Regions from separate parts of the Shewanella sp. SG44-2 genome, predicted to be linked through region 2. Evidence: predicted binding sites of a transcription regulator. Region 2 holds the regulator's gene; the other holds the start of a gene.

Region 1 (6,386 bases), on a different contig from region 2:
CGCTTATACACTACCTAAAGTTCCCGTAGAAGGGAAACTAACCAGAGTGTTTGTAGGCCCTGAAGTATCAGAAGAAAAACTTAAAGCTCGTCAGCAACCTATATTCAAATTAACCGGATTAAAAGGCAAAATCGTAGCCTATAATCCACAGGAACAATAACCTCTTCAGACGGTGTTTTGCGTGCGTGATTAATATTTACAATTTGATTGTTCTTAATCACGCAAGAATAATTTGTGCAATCAGAGGTGAGAAACATCTCTGTCTCTGTTAGAATCCCGCCGTCTTGAACCCTATACCGGATCACCATCTCCATGGTTTGGATTGATTACGCAATAATTATTGTCATCGGGTTATCAACTATTATTAGTTTGATCCGCGGATTCGCCAAAGAAGCCATGTCTCTTGTGGTTTGGTTTGCCGCTTTCTTTATCGCTAGCCAGTTTTATCTTGATCTTGCTGCTCATTTAACCCAAATGCAGGACGAGTTAGTCAGAAACGGTGTGGCGATTGCCATTCTTTTTATCATTACCCTGATCCTAGGGGCACTCGTTAATTATTTATTAGGCCAGTTAGTGGCTAAAACCGGATTATCGGGCACAGACCGTGTTTTAGGCCTGTGTTTTGGTGCCATACGTGGCGCGTTAATCGTTAGTGCATTACTGTTTTTTATGGATGCTTTTACGGCATTCCCTGACACCAAATGGTGGCAGGACTCTGTTCTTGTACCTGAATTTGGCGTGGTTATTCAGTGGTTTTTTAACTACCTTGAAAATACCTCAAGCTTTGTACCCAAAATATAAACATAAAAACACCTTACAGTGAGGAACCTTACCCATGTGTGGTATCGTCGGAATAGTAGGAAAATCAACAGTTAATCAGACCATTTATGATGCGCTGACTGTGCTCCAACATCGTGGTCAAGACGCAGCAGGTATTGTGACGGTTGACATGAATGCGTTTCGTTTACGCAAAGCAAACGGCTTAGTCAAAGATGTGTTTGAACCTAAACATATGCAGCGTTTACAAGGCAATGCCGGTATTGGACATGTTCGTTATCCTACCGCTGGCAGCTCGAGTGCATCAGAGGCACAACCGTTTTATGTTAACTCGCCATTTGGTATTTCGTTAGCGCATAACGGTAACTTGACTAATACGATTGAACTGGCTGCTAGCCTAGTCACAAAGCGTCGTCATGTTAACACTACCTCAGATTCTGAAATCTTGTTAAATCTGTTAGCCGATGAATTACAAGAAACGCGCAGTTTAACTTTAAGTGCCGACGAAGTGTTTGACGCAGTTGCTAAAGTACATGCGCAAACGCGTGGTGCTTATGCGGTAGTTGCGATGATTATTGGCCAAGGTTTAGTGGCATTTCGTGACCCATTTGGTATTCGTCCTTTGGTATTGGGTAAACACGAAACCGCAACGGGTACCGAGTATATGGTTGCTTCAGAAAGTGTTGCTTTAGACGCTGTTGGTTTTGAAGTGATGCGTGACGTAGCACCTGGTGAAGCTGTTTATATTTCTCTTGATGGCCAGTTATTTACCCGTCAATGTGCAGCAGACCCAAGCTATGCCCCATGTATTTTCGAATTCGTGTATTTTGCACGTCCCGATTCGAGCATTGATAAAGTGTCTGTTTATGCAAGCCGTGTAAACATGGGCGCTAAATTAGGCGAAAAAATTAAGAAAGAATGGGAAGATCACGACATTGATGTTGTTATTCCTATTCCTGAGACTTCGTGCGATATCGCATTAGAAATTGCACGTTGCATGGATTTACCGTACCGCCAAGGTTTTGTGAAAAATCGTTATATTGGTCGTACGTTTATTATGCCTGGGCAGTTAGAGCGTAAAAAATCAGTACGTCGTAAACTGAATGCGATTAATACCGAATTTAAAGGTAAAAACGTATTATTGGTTGATGACTCGATTGTACGTGGTACTACGTCTGAACAGATCATTGAAATGGCGCGTGAAGCTGGAGCAAAGAAAGTATACTTTGCATCAGCAGCACCGGAAATCCGTTTCCCGAATGTGTATGGTATTGATATGCCAACGTCTAATGAGCTTATTGCTCATGGCCGTGATGCAGACGAAATTGCCAAAATCATTGGTGCCGATGGCATTATTTTCCAAGACTTAAGCGACTTAATTGAAGCGGTAAGAATGGAAAATCCAGAGATTAAGCGTTTCGAAACATCAGTGTTCGACGGTCATTATATTACCAACGACGTTGACCAAGCTTACTTGGATCATTTAACGCAGTTACGTAACGATGATGCCAAAGCCAATCGCTCAAAAGACATTGGCACTAACTTAGAAATGCACAACGAGTGTCATCCATAAGTTAACCACTGTTTGTGAGTGATAAAAACCAGCATGAAAATGCTGGTTTTTTTATTTTAAAGCCTAGATGCTAGAACGCTTCGCGGCTAGAGGCTATAAGGGCGGTAAAGATCGATATCAAGTGAATGCTGCGAAAATGCCTAGATGCTAGGTCGCTTCGCGGCTAGAGGCTATAAGAGTGATAAAGATTGATATCAAGCGATGACAAGCGAATGCTGCGAAAATGCCTAGATACTAGGTCGCTTCGCAACTAGAGGCTATAAGGGCGATAAAGATAGATAACAAGCGATGGCAAGCGAATACTGCGCAAATGCCTAGAGGCTAGGTCGCTTCGCTGCTAGACGCTATAAGAGCGATAAAGATTGATAACAAGCGGTAACAAGCGATAGATATAGAGATCAAGCGATCAAAAACGACAAACATCGATCACAAGTGCATCAGGCTTAAGGGGACGCTTTCAAATACGATCATCGAGCAATATTGCGGTAACGCTTTTGAGCCGGGATCCAGCTTTTAAAGTGGTGTAGCGCACTCGTCGGAGAATGTCCGTTGTAGATGCTATATAAGTGCTTTAATCGCCAAATAATCTTGCAACGTTTGTGAGGCTTTTTGTGGGTTCGACAGGTTTATTTTTTGGTAGTGGGTCAGCACTTTGTTTAAATATCGCTTAGCAATATCGCGCTCTTGGTCATTGTTACATTGCCAAAATTTAGTGCCTACAGCGCTAATTTTAGCCGTAGTACTATCGCTATTTATTTGTGATGATGAATTGCTACGCGTTACGTAGATAATTTCATAAAAACGACGGTTTTGTTCAATCAGTTTTTCATCAATTAATTCACAATCAAGTTTGATAAGTTGTTGGCGTAACTCATATTGATGGTGAACTGGACACAATAAAAAATCGATACTGCGATCAGAATATTGTTGGCAAAGTGAGTTAACGAACTCGATCATCAAATCTCCACCCACTCCGGCAATAATCACCAAGGGCGTATGCTCATCTTGATCCAAAGGTATTGCTGACACATCACTACAGTGTACTTGCCATTTTGGTGGATTTTGCGGTGGGTAAAAACATTCGAGCTTGGCGGTTAACTGCTGCATCAATGCTGGCACAATGTCGACGAAATGGATCATGGCTGCATGTCTGTCTAGCAACGCGGCGCCGAGTAATCCATGGTCGCAACAGCAATCCCAAATATGAGTGTAACTATTGGGGATCATCATGTTGATATGTGCTAAGCGGTGGCCGAGTTTCATCTATTTATCAAGTTTGGAAGTGAACCTGCGCATTGTAATGATTTAAGTGACAAAGTGGTTAATTATTTCATATTTGCAGCTTGGCGTATTTAACGCTAATCTATACTGTAAATTTATACAGTTAAGTGGCGCGGTTCATCTTTTGAACGCTAGCGACCCAACAGTGGATTATGATTTTATATATTGCTGAAAAACCCAGTTTAGGTCGTGCTATTGCCGATGTTCTGCCAAAACCACATAAAAAAGGTGATGGCTTTATCACTGCTGCTAATGGTGATTGCGTGTCATGGTGTATTGGCCATTTGCTCGAACAAGCAGAACCGGACGCCTATGACGATGCATTTAAGTCATGGAAACTCGAACATCTTCCCATCGTGCCACAAACGTGGAAACTACAGCCAAAACCTAAAACACGCAGTCAACTTACGGTGTTACGTAAACTGGTTAAGCACGCGTCATCGATAATTAATGCTGGCGATCCAGACCGAGAAGGGCAGTTGCTGGTCGATGAAGTGATTTCTTATTTGGGTGTGAAAGGAGACAAACTCAATCAAGTTCAGCGCTTATTAATTAGTGATTTAAACCCACAAGCCGTAAAACGCGCGCTAGGGCAGTTACGCAAAAATCGTGAGTTTGTGCCGTTATCGACCTCGGCATTAGCACGAAGCCGCGCTGATTGGTTATATGGCATGAACATGACTCGCGCTTACACTATCCAAGGACGAAAAGTCGGCTATCAAGGTGTGTTGTCGGTTGGTCGAGTACAAACACCGTTACTCGGGTTAGTGGTACGCCGCGATGATGAAATCGCTGATTTTACCCCTAAAGCATTTTACGAAGTATTAGCCCATTTATTGACAGACCAACAACAAGCATTCACCGCAAAATGGCAACCTAGCGAAGCATGTCAACCATATATGGATGAAGACGGCCGAGTGTTAGCTAAAGGTTTAGCCGAAAATGTCGTTGCCCGTATCAATGATAAACCTGCGGAAGTCACTAAAATTGAAGCTAAAGATAAGCGCCAAAACCCACCATTACCTTACAGCTTATCGGCTCTGCAAATAGATGCTGCTAAACGTTTTGGGTTATCGGCAAAAGAGGTACTGGATACTTGCCAAAGTTTGTATGAGCGCCACAAATTGATTACTTATCCGCGCTCAGACAGTCGCTATTTACCTAAAGAGCAGCATGCTTTGGCACCAAAAGTATTGGATGCCGTGCTCAAAGGCGCTTCAGGCTTAATTGAAGGTTGTGAGTCTCCTAATAGCAAACTTAAATCTAAAGCGTGGGACGACAGTAAGGTAGATGCTCACCATGCGATAGTGCCAACTGAAAAGGTGGCTAACTTATCGACATTATCAAGCAATGAAGCCAAGTTATATCAACACGTGGCAAGGCAATATTTAGCCCAGTTCTATCCCGCTTATATCTATGCAGAAACCGCAGTTGAAGTGACCATTGCCGGTGGATTATTTACCACTAAAGCACGTCAGGATAAAACTTTAGGTTGGAAGCAATTATTTAAGCGGACTGCCACAGTAAATCAAGCTAGTTCTAATTCAACTAGCAGCGATGACGACAATGATGATGCGGTACTGTCGTTACCGCCACTGGTTAAAGGGCAAATATTGCATTGTCAGCGTGGTGAATTACTACAGAAAATGACTCAAGCACCGAAGCATTTTACCGACGCCACTTTATTAGGCGCGATGACGGGCATTAGCCGTTACGTAACAAACAGTGAAATTAAAAAAATCCTTAAAGAAACCGATGGCTTAGGTACAGAGGCCACTCGTGCAGGAATTATTGAATTGCTGTTTAAGCGCGGTTATTTAGTTCGCCAAGGAAAATCAATATTGGCAACGCCCGTCGGTGTTGGCTTAATCCGCAGTTTACCCGAATCAGCAACCACACCCGACATGACCGCCTTATGGGAAAACAGCCTCGATGCTATCAGCCAAAAACGTTTAAAGTACGATGCCTTTATGCAGCCATTGTTGAGCCAGTTAGATGGCCTAATCACTCAAGCATCGAGCCAGTTACCATCAGCATTACAAGGTGTTACCAGTAGTGCACCAAAACGCAGTTTTAAGAAATCGTATAAAAAGAAGGCTAAAGCGAAAAGCTAAATTGGCAAGGGTTATTTGCATTACAGCCTAGGTATTTCGGGAATATAGTTGTGTAAACTCACAATTAGGAACTTTGTAAATGTCATTGTGAACTTTTAAACCATTAAGTTCATATAGTAGATATTTAGAGACAAACATACTAATAATCTAGGAAAATAAAGGAGAGTGTTATGAAAAGCACACTAGTGTTAACGATATTTGCAGCAAGTTTATTGTCTTATGCATCGAACGCCACCGCAGATAAAACCATTTTAGCTGGCGGATGTTTTTGGTGTATGGAGTCAGATTTTGAGAAACTTGATGGCGTAACCGATGTGATCTCTGGGTTTACTGGCGGAAACATCAAAGACCCTATCTATAACGGTAACCATCGAGGGCATTTTGAAGCGGTTGAAATAACATACGACCCTAGCAAAGTGAGCTATGCAGATCTGTTAGAACATTACTGGGTCAACATTGACCCTTTTGATGCAAGCGGACAGTTTTGCGATAAAGGTTCTAGCTATTTAAGTGCCATTTTTGTGGCAAACGACACCGAACGGCAAATTGCACAACAGTCTAAAAGCAAAGTAGAAAAGCTGTATCCCAATAGCAAAGTGGTCACGCCGATTTTGAATGCGTCTACATTTTATCCTATAAAA
Region 2 (6,386 bases):
TTATCAACCACCACCGCTTCATAACTACTGGCGCTATTTTGGGTTTTGCCATTAATCCCCAATGTATCGCAGAGCACGTCATAAAGCGGTACCAGCGCAAAACCAAACCCAAACATACCAATTGACCCGGCAATCAGGATGATTAATAGCTTACGATTTGATTTTGTTGGCTGTGTCATCTCATTTAATCTCCGGTGGAGTGGTAAACGAGTGATATGGCGCTGGGCTGGCAATCGACCATTCCAAGCCTTCGGCTGCTTCCCAAGGATTATCTCCAGCGGGTTTGCCACCCTTGATACATTTGAGTACCACAACAAGGAAAATTAGCTGAGATAAACCAAATGCAAAGCCACCAATCGACACAATTTGATTCACATCGGCAAACTGCACAGCGTAGTCGGGGATCCTACGTGGCATACCCGCTAAACCTAGAAAGTGCATTGGGAAAAACAACACGTTGACGGATATTACCGAACACCAAAAGTGCCACTTGCCTAAGGTCTCGTTATACATATGGCCGGTCCATTTAGGCAGCCAATAATAAGCCGCCGCCATAATGGAGAATATCGCCCCAGTAACCAGTACATAATGGAAGTGAGCTACGACAAAGTATGTGTCGTGGTATTGGAAGTCCGCAGGGGTAATTGCCAGCATCAAACCCGAAAAGCCACCAATGGTGAACAGGATAATGAATGCCACAGCAAACAGCATTGGGGTTTCAAATGTCATAGAACCGCGCCACATTGTTGCGACCCAATTAAACACTTTCACCCCGGTTGGAATGGCAATCAACATGGTGCAATACATGAAAAACAATTCGGCAAAAACAGGCATACCAGTGGTAAACATGTGATGTGCCCATACCAAAAATGACAAAATGGCAATACTGGCAGTGGCGTAAACCATTGAGGAATAACCAAACAGCTTTTTACGGCTAAAGGTTGGTACTATCGCGGAGATAATACCGAAGGACGGTAAAATCATGATGTAAACTTCGGGATGACCAAAGAACCAGAAAATATGCTGGAACATCACCGGATCGCCACCACCTGCTGCATCAAAAAAGCTAGTACCAAAAAACTTATCGGTTAATACCATGGTGACCGCACCTGCGAGCACTGGCATTACCGCAATCAGTAAAAATGCGGTAATAAGCCAGGTCCACACAAATAAAGGTAACTTCATCCATGTCATGCCAGGAGCTCGCAAGTTTACAATGGTTACAATGACGTTAATTGCGCCCATTATCGAACTTATTCCCATTATGTGAATGGAGAAAACAAATAGGGCGGTACTGTCAGGGCTATAGGTGGTTGAGAGCGGGGCATAGAATGTCCAACCAAAGTTAGGACCGCCGCCTTCCATAAATAGCGAACCTAATAACATGGCAAAGGCGAAGGGTAAAATCCAAAAGCTCCAGTTGTTCATTCGCGGTAGTGCCATATCTGGCGCACCAATCATCATTGGAATTAACCAGTTAGCTAATCCGGTAAAAGCGGGCATCACCGCCCCAAACACCATGATGAGACCATGAACTGTGGTCATCTGATTAAAAAAGTTAGGCTCTACTAGCTGTAATCCAGGCTGAAACAATTCAGCTCGAATGACCATTGCCATGGCGCCGCCAGTAAGAAACATAATGAAACTAAACCATAAATATAGCGATCCAATATCTTTATGGTTAGTGGTGAGTAGCCAGCGCATTAGCCCCTTCGGAGCCCCGTGATGATGATCATCATGAGCGGTAGCCAGTGTATCGTGCGTTGTTGTGCTCATTGTTTTCCCCTACTGTCCATGGCTAGCGACATCGGCAGGTTGCACCGCCTCGCCAGAATTATTGCCCCACGCATTGCGCTCATACGTAATCACCGCCGCCATCTTGCGAGGGCTAAGTTGACCACTAAATGCCTGCATTGCGGTTCCTGGTTTACCGTGCATAACGATATCGATATGTCCGCTAACCGGTCCGGTAACAACAGGGCTGCCAATAAGTGAAGGGAAAGCGCCAGGTAAACCTGCGCCAGTGGCTTGGTGACACGCAGCACATGTCGTAGCATAAACCTGCTCACCTTCAGCAATTAATTGCTCCAAGGTTAAAGTGGGCAGATCCTCTGGTACAACAGTTTCTGCTACGGCTTCGACAACTTGATTGGCTTTGTCGGTAACCGCATCGGTAATGTCAGTTGCCGTGGCTGCAATAGTACTTGCTGCATCGGTTACTGCTTTACTTGGTTCGGTGCTTGCCTCGTTACTGCCTAAAAAGTTGCCTATATCAACTGCTTGCACTACATCACCGCTATTATTGCCCCAGGCATTACGCTCAAAGGTAATTACTGCGGCAATTTCTTGGGCGCTAAGTTGTTTTGCAAAGGCTTGCATTGCGGTTCCTGGTTTACCGTTTAAGACGATATTCAGGTGATCTTCAACAGGCCCTTTTATGATAGGGCTGCCAATTAATGATGGGAATACACCAGGAAGACCCGCGCCATTGGGTTGATGACAAGCGGCGCACCTAGCAATATAGATTTGCTCACCTTGTGAGGTTAGCTCCTCAAGAGACAAGGTTTTAGACATTGATGCCGCAGCGGCTGCAGCAGCATTGCTTGCTAGTTGTTTTTGCTCCACTAACCAATTATCAAAATCGGCCTCCGATAATGCTTGCACCACAATCGGCATGAAACCATGGTCTTTACCGCATAATTCGGCACATTGGCCGCGGTAAATACCGGGTTTATCAATGCGGGTCCACGATTCGTTAATAAAGCCTGGATTGGCATCTTTTTTAACGGCAAACGCCGGCACCCACCATGAATGAATAACATCATCAGATGTCATCAAGAAGCGCACTTTTTGATTAATAGGCAGTACTAATGGCTTATCGACTTCGAGGAGGTAATGTTCTCCTTTGGCCTCACTGCCATCAATTTGAGCTCTGGGGGTGGATAATGTGCTGTAAAATTCGATGTCTTTATCAAAATAGCTGTAATGCCACTTCCACTGCGACCCAGTAATTTTTATGGTGAGATCAGCATCACTGGGATCTTCCATAGCAATCAAGGTTTTGGTGGCTGGAATAGCCATGCCGATTAAGATGATGAAAGGGATGACGGTCCAAGCAATTTCCACTTTGGTACTTTCGTGAAAATTGGCCGCGACAGCGCCTTTTGATTTGCGGTGATAAATCATTGAGTAAATCATGATCCCAAACACCACTAACCCAATTACACAACAGATATAAAGAATTGTCATATGGAGGTCGTAAACCTTGCCACTGATATCTGTCACGCCTTGAGTCATGTTGAGGGGCATTTCTGTTGCCCCAAGCGGAAGTGCTACAAACACAACCAGTAAACAATACAACCATTGCTTCACAAGACTACTCCTCTGCTAATTGCAAATAGCAACTACAAAGAAGAGTCACACAGTAATTCTCTGCTCTATGCAAACTCTTCGGTTCCCGAAAAAAGTTTGATGACCTCAAAGTACTTTGGTGGCTGTAAACAGACGGTCTACGGTTTTATTGTTAGCTGTGCACCACGCTTGTACCTACGACTGAACTTATCAATTTTGATTTGGCTCATTTGTCTGAAAGTAATCTTGATTACTGTCATTCACGTCCAATTAAAGATAAAAAATGTTTCATCCTTGTTAACCACATTACTTGTAGATTAAACATTGATCAAGATCACTTTGTTGGCTAATAGGCTGAAAAAAGATGAAAAAAAACCCTGAATTCAATACAGGGCTTGGTAATGAAGGGTTCGTGCTTAGTGAAATGAGCAAAAATTACTTGTTCCATTTGTTAAAGTAGGGCTAACAAGTTGATGTTTGTGAGGTAAGTGAGCATTCACATCTTCAATTACCACCCCTAATGCACGTGCACTTTTAGCGACAATTTCTAAACGGCGACTATCGCGAGCATCAAGTGAGCTTGTCCAAGTCACTACTGCGCTCGATGTACCGCTAGTGAGCGCTTTCTCCATGGCCCATAATGTTTCGACTTCATCTTTGGTGTGCACCAGTAAAATGCGATCCATTCTTACACCAGCACTTGCCAGCATATGTTTATAGCCAATATGGGGCGGGCTAATTAATACAATCCATCTGCCTTGCTGGCTCAATATCGCTAACTGGCTGCACAATTGGCTCAGTTCAGCTTCACCTTGAGTGACAGTTTGTAATGTTTGAATGGTTTGGGTGCCATGCAGTTCTGTTTCAGTTAAATCTACCCATAAGCCCGGGTGGCGTGGCGCGATGCCCATTAGTTTGTTCATAACCAATCTCCATTACGGATAACGCCAACGGCAAGCCCTTCGATGGTTAGGCTTTGGCAACTTAAATCTACTTTTATCGGATTGTAATCTTCATTTTCGGCATGCAGATAAATCACATTACCTTTTTGTTCAAATCGTTTTACGGTGACGTCATCATCAACACGTGCCACAACAACCTGGCCATTACGTGCTTGCTGCATTTTATGTACAGCGAGTAAGTCGCCTTCTAAAATTCCGATGTTTTTCATGCTGTCACCACGCACTCGCAGCAAAAAATCTGCGGCGGGCTTAAACATGTTTGGATCGACTTGATAGTATTGCTCTACATGCTCTTGAGCCAAAATTGGTTCACCAGCAGCAACCTGCCCAATCAGTGGCAGACCGGTTTCAACCTGTTCTTCATGAGGTAAACGAATGCCTCTTGAGGTACCAGGCATGATCTCGATAAAGCCTTTTTTGGCTAATGCTTTTAAATGCTCTTCGGCGGCATTAGCACTTTTAAAGCCAAGACGATTCGCAATTTCAGCACGAGTGGGTGGCATACCTGTTTCGGCGATATTGTTTTTAATTAAGTCTAAAATTTCTGCTTGGCGCGGCGTTAACGGTCTCATGATGATTCCTGTCTTTTTATACAGTGACTGTCATTATATACAGTGTTTATGTTCGCGCAAGTATTAACCAACTATTTTTTGTATTTTGTTGATTAAGTATCACTCAACAATATGTTTTAGTTAACTATTACTAATGTTCTGTCTTATGTTATTTCTGATAGTGAGAGCTTAAGCGTAAAGATAGATCGGTCTGATAGTGTAAGCAGGGTGGTTTCTGGTATCCTATACATCAATATTACAGTGGCTTATGTTGCGAAAATAACCATGTCAAAACCAGATTCAATATTTTTACGAGCATTAAGATGGATTCAAAAGTGGATGGTACAGACCATTGTGGTCCCTCACGATCCTTTTGATGACCTCAATATAGATCCAACTAAACCTTTGGTTTATTTAATGAAAACGGAATCTATTAGCGATATTGCCGCGTTGAGCGAAATCACTGAGGGCTTTGGTCTGCCCAGTCCTTATGAGCCATTACAGCTTGATGGCTTAACGGTGCCTCGTGTGGTCTGTTTAGAGGGCCGCAAACCACTATTTGGTAAACGTGAAAGTGGTGACAAATTCCTTAATTATTTTACCAGCTTATTGTCACTTCACAGTGAGAGTCCTGAATTAGATATACAGCTGGTTCCTGTTTGCCTTTATTGGGGACGTACACCCGGTAAAGAAGAAGACAGCATGAAAGCTGCTGTATTTGAACGTGAAAACCCTACGTGGTTACGTAAATGGTTAATGATTTTATTTTTAGGACGCCATAATTTCGTCCAGTTTTCTAATGCACTATCGCTTCGTCATATGGCCGATGAACATGGTACTGATAAAAGAATTGCTCACAAATTAACCCGAGTCGCCCGAGTGCATTTCCGCCGTCAACGCAAAGTGATGACAGGGCCACAATTACCTAATCGACAAGCGTTGTTTGCCTCTTTATTAAAATCAGAATCTATCAAAAAAGCCATTGAAGAAGAGTCTGCTAATAAGAAAGTAACGGTCGAGAAAGCGCGTGAAACCGCCATTGAATACCTTGATGAAATTGCCGCCGACTATTCTGATAGTTTGGTGCGTATTGCCGAACGTTTCCTGACTTGGTTATGGAACAAATTATACAGTGGTATCAATATCAAAGGTGCCGAACAAGTAAGACAGTTACATCATGATGGCCATGAAATTGTTTATGTTCCATGCCATCGTAGCCATATGGATTACTTGCTACTGTCGTATATTTTGTATTATCAGGGCATGGTTCCGCCGCACATTGCTGCCGGTATTAACCTTAATTTTTGGCCAGCAGGGCCGATGTTCCGCCGTGGTGGGGCATTCTTTATCCGTCGTAGTTTTAATGGTAATAAACTTTATACCGCTGTATTTCGTGAATATTTAGATCAGTTATTTGCTAAGGGTTATGCGGTCGAGTATTTCACTGAAGGCGGCCGTTCGCGTACCGGACGTTTGTTAGCGCCTAAAACCGGTATGTTGGCTATGACAATTAATAGTGTGC

The links. The regulator LexA, encoded in region 2, represses DNA repair genes until DNA is damaged. The targets are predictions, from matches to a motif close to TACTGTATNNNNATACAGTA.
Region 1: the regulator LexA is predicted to act here: its motif matches at 3,717-3,736, upstream of H5181_RS09305 (DNA topoisomerase III).

The regions. Positions count from the first base shown of each region.
Region 1 is NZ_JACJEU010000009.1:43,994-50,379, reverse strand. Features, by position in the region: gene H5181_RS09325 (SPOR domain-containing protein) at 1-160, shown strand, start outside; gene H5181_RS09320 (CvpA family protein) at 313-801, shown strand; gene purF (amidophosphoribosyltransferase) at 836-2,350, shown strand; gene H5181_RS09310 (tRNA (adenine(22)-N(1))-methyltransferase TrmK) at 2,909-3,613, opposite strand; gene H5181_RS09305 (DNA topoisomerase III) at 3,784-5,745, shown strand; gene msrA (peptide-methionine (S)-S-oxide reductase MsrA) at 5,916-6,386, shown strand, end outside.
Region 2 is NZ_JACJEU010000006.1:142,385-148,770, reverse strand. Features, by position in the region: gene H5181_RS06830 (cytochrome c oxidase assembly protein) at 1-179, opposite strand, end outside; gene ctaD (cytochrome c oxidase subunit I) at 181-1,776, opposite strand; gene coxB (cytochrome c oxidase subunit II) at 1,786-3,372, opposite strand; gene H5181_RS06815 (cell division inhibitor SulA) at 3,768-4,274, opposite strand; gene lexA (transcriptional repressor LexA) at 4,271-4,885, opposite strand; gene plsB (glycerol-3-phosphate 1-O-acyltransferase PlsB) at 5,150-6,386, shown strand, end outside.